DNA from 2 places in the Paenibacillus sp. FSL R7-0163 genome. Region 1 is predicted to be linked to the other one. Evidence: riboswitches for the same ligand, from Rfam matches in the RefSeq annotation. Region 1 holds a riboswitch; the other holds the start of a gene.
The links. Region 1 has a riboswitch for thiamine pyrophosphate ahead of NST45_RS14510 (ABC transporter ATP-binding protein). Riboswitches for the same ligand answer to the same signal wherever they lie in the genome.

Region 2: it holds a riboswitch for thiamine pyrophosphate, as region 1 does, so the genes downstream of both, NST45_RS25065 (ABC transporter substrate-binding protein) here and NST45_RS14510 (ABC transporter ATP-binding protein) in region 1, are expected to answer to the same signal.

The regions. Positions count from the first base shown of each region.
Region 1 covers NZ_CP150224.1:3,254,808-3,259,024, reverse strand. The annotation lists gene NST45_RS14520 (ABC transporter substrate-binding protein) at 1-563, opposite strand, end outside; gene NST45_RS14515 (ABC transporter permease) at 560-1,336, opposite strand; gene NST45_RS14510 (ABC transporter ATP-binding protein) at 1,317-2,099, opposite strand; TPP riboswitch at 2,211-2,314, opposite strand; gene NST45_RS14505 (amino acid ABC transporter substrate-binding protein) at 2,537-3,373, shown strand; gene NST45_RS14500 (amino acid ABC transporter permease) at 3,427-4,095, shown strand; gene NST45_RS14495 (amino acid ABC transporter ATP-binding protein) at 4,109-4,217, shown strand, end outside.
Region 2 covers NZ_CP150224.1:5,708,414-5,712,630, forward strand. The annotation lists gene NST45_RS25055 (MFS transporter) at 1-627, shown strand, start outside; gene NST45_RS25060 (hypothetical protein) at 700-2,163, shown strand; TPP riboswitch at 2,322-2,432, shown strand; gene NST45_RS25065 (ABC transporter substrate-binding protein) at 2,594-3,643, shown strand; gene NST45_RS25070 (MTH1187 family thiamine-binding protein) at 4,204-4,217, shown strand, end outside.

The DNA of each region.
Region 1 (4,217 bases):
AAACCTACGTCAATCAGCTTGGCGGATGAAGGATCGCCTCCATCACTCTGGATCATTGTCCGAATCATCGCTTCATAGAGCGGAATGGAGGAATAGCCGATTTGTTTTCCCGCGAGCTCTTTTGGACTATGAATACTGCCAGCCTGAGGAACCATCAGATGATTCAGTGGATGCCGCACGATTGCTGCAATCGAACGTACAGGGATTTTCTCGCCGCGTGCCATAAGTACCTGAGGCTGATAACTGAGCGCTAGATCAATTTGATTCGCTGCAACAAGCTTTAGGGAATCATTGCTGTCTGCAGGCATTTTGATCTCGACATCCAAACCTTCCTCTTGGAAAAAACCTTGCTGTTGCGCAGCGTATAGAAAGGAATGAACGGCATTGGGATACCAATCAAGCATAATCGTCAGCTTGTGTGACTGCTTATTTTCGGTATTGGAGGGATCGGTTTGGGAGTTGTTATTTATCTTGTCTGCCTTCCCGCAGCTGCTTAAGAGCAAAAGTGTGCATACTAGAAATACAGAAATAAGTCCTCGTTGTGGGGATTTTAAATGATTCATTGGTTTGATCCTCTTTTCTTTAAAAATAATTGTTCGAGTAAAGCTATCGCCAGAAAAAGCACCACACCAAGCGCGGACAGCAGAAATACAGCCGCGAACATTTCATCGCTCTGCATATTTCCGGCCATTCTGCGGCTGAAGTAACCGAGTCCTTTACTGCCGCCGAGCCATTCCCCGATAGTAGCTCCGATGACGCAGTATACAATGGACAGCTTTAAGCCAGAGAAAAAAGCAGGCAACGCCAGTGGAATTTGGGTTTTGACAAGCAGCTGCCAGCGGTTTGCACCAAATGTTAATAATAAGTCCTTGTAAGTCTGGCCACTTGTACGAAGTCCATCATATGTACTCACTACGACTGGAAAAAAAGCCGTCAAAAACACCACAGCCACTTTGCTCCACAGCGAATATCCGAACCACATAATAAAAATGGGGGATAGCGCAATTAATGGGATCGTCTGGCTAATGATAAGAAAGGGATAGATGGCCTTTTCTATGGGGCGATACAGGAACATTCCAGTGCCCAGCAATACACCACAAATAACAGAAAGGACAAAACCCACCAGTATCTCCTGTAACGTCGCCAATAAATGCTGTCCAAATAATAATTGCCTGTGCTCGATCAATGCGATTCCAATAGAGGAAGGTGCAGGGAGAATAAAGGCTGGAATCATGTGAAGGCGAACAGCTGACTCCCAGATTACAAGAATGAGCAGTACCAGAAGAAGGAAGGGACCATAGTTGTCTAGATGTTTTTTAAAAGGTATAGGTCGCATGTAATCTCCGCTCCAGCTCTGCACGCAGTGCTATAAACCGGGGTTCGTAGTTCATCTTATAATGTCTTGGCCTTGGTAAATCCACAACGATCTCCTGTAATTCGCTGTGCGCACCGCCAGATAATAAATAAATCCGGTCACTGAGCAATAGTGCTTCCTCCAGATCATGAGTGATGAGCATAATCGTCTGATTCAATTCACCCCATAACTCCAACAGCCAACGGTGTATCTCGCGTTTGGTCATGGCATCGAGAGCGCCAAAGGGCTCATCCAGCAGCATAAGACCACTTCCGCCTCCAGCCACTAAGGTGCGCAGAAATGCGACTCGCTGTTTCATTCCACCCGAAAGTTCATGGGGATAAGCCTTCTCTACATCTGCTAAGCCGAAGCGGGTCAACATTTCCCGAATCTGAGTGATCGTTTCTTGTTTATTGAATCTGGGCTTGATCTCCCAAGGCAAAAGGCAGTTGTCGAGCACTGTCCTCCAAGGCAGCAATAAATCCTGCTGAGGCATATAAGCGATCTGACCTAAACGACTAGCGGTTGACGGGTGCGTAGAGAGTTTTATTTTTCCGTGAGTAGGTTCGAGTAAACCGGCAATCGTTTTGAAAAATGTACTTTTCCCGCATCCGCTAGCACCTACTACGGAGACGAATTCCCCTTGCCTGATATCCATGGATAGATCTGCGAATACAGGGGGTTGCTCAGATTCCGGAAAAGAGTAGGTTAGGCCTTGAATAGATAAAATGGTCGTGATGATCAAACCTCCTAAAATTTTTGTGGAGCGCCTAAACAAATAAAAACCCATCCATTTCCAGAGGAAATGAATGGGTCAAAAAGTTCATTCTGCATAATAACACTTAACATGCTTGATGAAAATTCTGCTCCACTTCCCTCCGCTGGTATGATCCAGATCAGGTTCCAAGGGTCCGGAGCTTGAAGCTCCGTCTCAGTCGGCCGACTCCCCTAGTGAAATAACAGGTCCATATTAATTTGTTAATAAATATACCATATCTTTCTGAGAAGTAAAGAGAGAAAGAAGTGAAGGATTAATCCAAGATTGGGTAAGATATAGGTAGGAATCTAGTTAATATTATAATTCCGATGTATATAATCGGAAAAAAGTATTGACGATCATGTGATGGCAGTGTACTATTCAATTTACCGGAAAAAATCCGGGTAGAGAGAGGGGATTTAATAATGAAAAAATGGAGTTTAACTATTATATTGGCGTTAACCGTGGTCCTTATAGCGGCTTGCGGCAATAATTCGAATACCAATACGGCTGCTGAACCTACAGCTGGAACGAATGGTGGAGCAGCATCTTCAGCGCAAAACAGTTTGGAGGCTGTGAAAGCCAGCGGCAAATTGCGGATAGGTACAGAAGGGACTTATGCGCCTTTTACTTATCATGACACTGCGGGGAAATTGACTGGTTTTGACGTGGAAATTGCTGAAGAAGTAGCAAAACGTTTAGGTGTTAAAGCTGAATTTTTTGAAACTCAGTGGGATGGTATTTTCGCTGGAATGGATGCGAAACGGTTTGATGTAATCTTTAATGAAGTTTCCATTAACGAAGATCGCAAAGTGAAATATGATTTCTCTGAACCCTATATCGTATCCAAAGCAGTATTGATCGTGAGCGAAGACAATGAGGATATTAAGACCTTTGCCGATCTTAAGGGTAAAAAAGCCGGACAATCCCTGACAAGTAACTTATCCGACATCGCTCGTGAGAACGATGCTGAAATCGTAGCTACGGACGGTTTCAATCAAGCGATGGATCTGCTGACTTCGGGACGTATTGATGCAACTGTGAATGATGGCTTGTCTTATCTGGATCTAAAAAAACAAAAACCAGATGCAAAAATTAAAGTGGTTGATGAGATTCCTGAAGGATCACAAAGTGCCGCAGTATTCCTGAAAGGCAATGATGAGCTGGTGAAAGCGGTCAGTGATGCGATTACAGAGATGAAGAGTGATGGAACGTACTTGAAAATTTCCGAGAAATACTTTGGAGCTGACGTTTCAAAATAATACAAGGCTAGCAAGGCTAATTAAGCCTGGAAGCTAAAAAGGATGTCTGAATAATGGATGACCGCAAAATACAAATTTTCTTAGACACACTGCTACCCCTGCTAAAAGCCGGGGTGGCTTTTACCATTCCGTTGGCGCTACTTTCCTTTGTGCTTGGATTGATTTTGGCGATCCTAACCGCGCTGGCACGTCTTTCACCGTGGGTAATTCCGAAGCTAATCGCCCGTTTTTATGTGTGGGTTATTCGAGGAACCCCATTGTTAGTGCAGCTATTTATTATATTTTATGGTTTGCCGGCTGTTGGTATTGTACTCGACCCCTTCATTGCCGCCACCATTGGATTTACTCTTAGCGTAGGGGCTTATTCATCGGAAATCGTACGCGCTGCTATCCTGTCGATACATAAAGGCCAATGGGAAGCTGCCTTCTCAGTCGGGATGACTCGTGGGCAGGCTCTGCGCCGCGTAATTCTGCCACAAGCTGCGCGCGTTTCTGTACCGCCGTTATCCAATTCCTTTATTAGCTTGGTTAAAGATACTTCGCTTGCAGCGATCATCACCTATACGGAGATGTTTAGAACCGCACAGCAGGTAGCCTCTACCACTTATGAGCCTCTGCTGGTATACTCCGAAGCAGGATTGTTTTATTTAGTGTTCTGTTCTGTGCTGTCGGCGCTGCAAAATTACTTGGAGAAACGACTCGATCGTTACTCTGCGACCTAAAGGAGAGATACTTGTGATTGAAATCATTAATTTGCATAAATCCTTCGGCGCACTCCAAGTGTTAAAGGGTATTGATCTGAAAATGGAGCATGGAAAGGTACTTGTCATTATTGGGCCATCTG
Region 2 (4,217 bases), 2.5 Mb from region 1:
TCCTCAAGCTCACGTTCTAACAAAAAATTTCCGTATAAAGGTAAGCAATGGATTCTGCTAGGGATCTTCATCGTTTTCTTTTTTCTTTATGTAGGCACAGAGATGAGTTTAGTCAACTTTATGCCGGCTATCTTTATTGCCAAGCTAGGGATGACAGAGTCTGCGGCAGCACTGACAGTCACTTTCTTTTGGCTGGCGATGTCTACAGGAAGATTGTTTGCGGGTGTAATTGCCGAAAAAATATCTTATCGCGTGTACATTCTCAGCAGCTGTTTACTAACCTTGTTACTGCTGACACTCTTTCCGTTCACTGAAAATCGTATGGCTGCTTTCATTGTAATTCTGCTGCTGGGGCTGTTTATGTCCGGTATTTTCTCCATTGCATTGGTTTTCTCCAGCAAAATGCTGCCTGGCACCGAAGAGTCAACACCCAGCATTATGATTGCTTCCGGAGGCGTTGGTGGTGCTTTGCTACCTCTGTTTACGGGCTGGTCTATGGACCATTTAGAAGTGGCACAAACAGCCGGATTACTTGCCACTTTTGCTGCCTTCTTGTTCCTGCTAAGCATTGCCGCATGGAGATTCCAAGCCAGGCAAGCGGTGGAAGGAAAGAGTTCCCGTATTTAGAATAGTATCAACGTTATCCTTTTAGGGTAATGTGATCTATAAGCATATTCTGAGCACAAGGATGGACAATGAATGAATGAGTCTTTAAATGAGTCTTCAACTGAGCCTTTGTTACATACTGCGCTTATGCAGTTTATATTTCCCTTCTCTATAAAAAAGGGCGATTCTAAGCAGCTTATCCAGCAATTACAGGACGACGGATTCACACGTTTTTTTCTGGATAACAAAGAACTGGAAGCTGCCTATTATGGAGAAGGTTACTGTGTTTCCCATGAACGAATGGAGCGCACCTATTTACCGTTTGCCGCACACGTCCTTTTTCCGCGCAGGAAGGATGCCGACTCGTTTCGCCGTTTTTCCAGAGTAAATAATCTCGACTGCATTCTGGAGATTCCGCAGCAATCTATATTTTTCAAAATTCTCTCGACGGATATATTCATATGTCCCTTTCAGCTTGGATTCGTGACGATACGTGTCCAGCTGGAGGGGGATTCGATTCCCTTTAGTATTGCCCTAGAATTCGCGGATCGTTTCCGTGCGCTAGAGAAAACCTTCATACAGGATGACTACACTTATATTCATTGCGGGGAACAGACCTATGAGATGGTAGAGGATTTTGTCTTCCGAAATTTGGTGGATGGACTGGAGCCATATCTGGATCAATCGGATATCAATGGGGCTTATTTTGAGACCCTTCCTTTTTTCGTAGATGAAAGAATGCAGGTGCAAGCTTTTTACGGCTTTCAGAATGAAGAAGGTTCTGATGAGATTAGTGTAAATCTACGCTATCGCGCCTCACAGCTTGATGGAATTGATCTGAACGGAAAGCCCTATGCCAGTGCAAGCGATCCAGCGTATATTGCAAACTATTGTCATGAGCATTCCTATAATCGCTGGGGCCCAGACACGTATTATATGATGAATGAGCAGACCTTTTGCTGCATGACCCGGGCTGAACAGGAGATTGCTGTTAGTCTAGCCAACCAGATGTACGGGCAATATTATTACGGATTTTTACTCAATATTTTCCACAAAATCGTTCTGCTGAAGCTCGCCAATATGCACTCCCGACTTCGGATTAATCATGATTATGAGGAAATAGACAATCTAATCTACTCCATCAATAAGTTCTCGGCAAAGTTCTACTTCTTGGAGTTGATTTCCCAGTCGCAGGGCCGGGAGATATTTCTTCAGCTGCGTAAAGTATACGGAAACGACGCTTTATTCGAGGAAGTGAAAGAAACCTTAAATGACCTGTTTCAGTATCAGGATAAGTTTCAGTCCAAGCGACGGGATAATCTGCTGATGATTCTCACTGTATTTACGGTAGTAAGCGGGATTTACGGCATGAATCAGGTCATTGACGATCTGGATGGAAAGATTCAATGGAGTAAAATGATTGGATATTCCCCCTTTGAATTTCTTGCCCTCTTCGTGATCATGAGCGGGATTCTGATCAGCGTTGTCCTCACGCTAGGGGCGCTGGTTAGTGAGCTTAAACGGCGTCACCGCAAGAAATATAAAGATCTAGACTAGCAAAAAAGAAACTACTGGATTGGAAAAATTCAGGAGTGCACTACTAGACATTCCGAGTACAGCCGTCTATAATACACCGTATGCGAGAAATATAAGATATAAAGTATGGGTACAAAACTTATACTTACTTATATTGCACATAGAAATACCCGTTAACTTCATAGAACCAGGGGTGCTGGAATTGGCCGGCTGAGATTGTATCCCACAAGATACTGACCCTTATACCTGATCTGGATAATGCCAGCGTAGGAATCGCCAATTGGTTCTGGTCCCTGTGACCTTGACTAACCTTGCGCCAAGCCAGCGTCCCGATCACTCGGGGCGCTTTTTTTGTAAGATCACTAAAAGATGTAGAAAAACGTACATACTACACTTTACGGTTCATGTTGTGAAGACGGATTTCTTGTAACCTTAAAGGAGAGAAGAAGACATGCACCTCAAAAAAGCACTTACGTTGTGCCTCACCTGTGTACTCATTCTTGCCATTGCCGGATGCGGCAGCAACAATGGGAATACAGCCGGAAACAAAGCAAATGCTACTGATCCAACTGCAGCGGCTGGGACGGATGCTCCAAAAGAGCTCACCAAAGTTAAAGTCGCGCTCGACTGGACACCGAACACGAATCATACCGGTCTATACGTAGCAAAGGATCTTGGTTACTACGCTGAAGAAGGTCTGGACGTCGAAATCGTTCAGCCAGGCGCAGCGGGTTCTGATACTATGGTTACTTCTGGCGAAGCCGCATTTGGCATCAGCGCCCAAGAAGGATTAACGCTAGCCCGTCTACAAGGCGTACCCCTTGTCTCGATAGCAGCTATTATTCAGCATAATACGTCGGGATTCGCCGCTCCAGTAGATCGCAATATTAAATCACCAAAGGATTTCGAAGGTAAAACCTACGGAGGCTGGGGCTCACCAGCCGAAGAAGCAGCCATGAAAGCTATCATGGATCCTGAAGGTGGCGATGTGAAAAAGGTGAAGCTGATCAGTATCGGTGAAGCTGATTATTTTACCGCCGTCAAACGTGACATTGATTTCGCCTGGATTTTCTACGCTTGGACTGGCGTTGAGGCTGAGTTGCGTGGCGAGCCATTGGATATGCTGTACTTAAAGGATTATGCGCCACAGCTCGATTATTACACGCCTGTGCTGACGACGAGTGAGAAGCAAATTGCAGATCATCCTGAGCTGGTGAAGGCCTTCATGAAAGCCACATCAAAAGGTTATCAATATGCTATTGATCATCCGGAAGAGGCTGCCGGTATGTTATCGAAGGCCGTTCCTGACCTGGACGCCGACCTTGTCCTAGCTAGCCAAAAATGGCTTAGCCCAAAATACAAGGACGATGCTGCCCGCTGGGGCGAGCAAAAAACCGAGGTCTGGCAAAATTACGGCGACTGGATGTATGATCTGAAGTTGCTGGATAAACCGCTGGATGCTGCTAGTGCATTCAGTAATGATTTTTTACCGGCGGAGTAGAGAGCGGACTTCAGAACCAAGAAGGTTGGACGTTACTTGAGGAAGGAGGAACGGAGCGTAGTGATGTGCTACGTGAGTACCGGACTTCCCAAGTTCGTTCAAGATTCGATGTCGAGTTTGCTTCCTGAGTTACTTCGTTATCAAAGTTGGCTTTTTGAACTTACCTTATAATTTAAGAGCTCAAAAAGTCGGCTTTCAGAACCAAGAAGGTTGGACGTTACTTGAGGAAGGAGGAACGGAGCGTAGTGATGTGCTACGTGAGTACCGGACTTCCCAAGTTCGTTCAAGATTCGATGTCGAGTTTGCTTCCTGAATTACTTCGTTATCAAAGTTGGCTTTTTGAACTTACCTTATAATTTAAGAGTTCAAAAAGACGGCTTTCAGAACCAAGAAGGTTGGACGTTACTTGAGGAAGGAGGAACGGAGCGTAGTGATGTGGTACGTGAGTACCGGACTTCCCAAGTTCGTTCAAGATTCGATGTCGAGTTTGCTTCCTGAATTACTTCGTTATCAAAGTTGGCTTTTTGAACTTACCATATAAAATGAGAGGATTGATTATTGTGGCTAACACCCT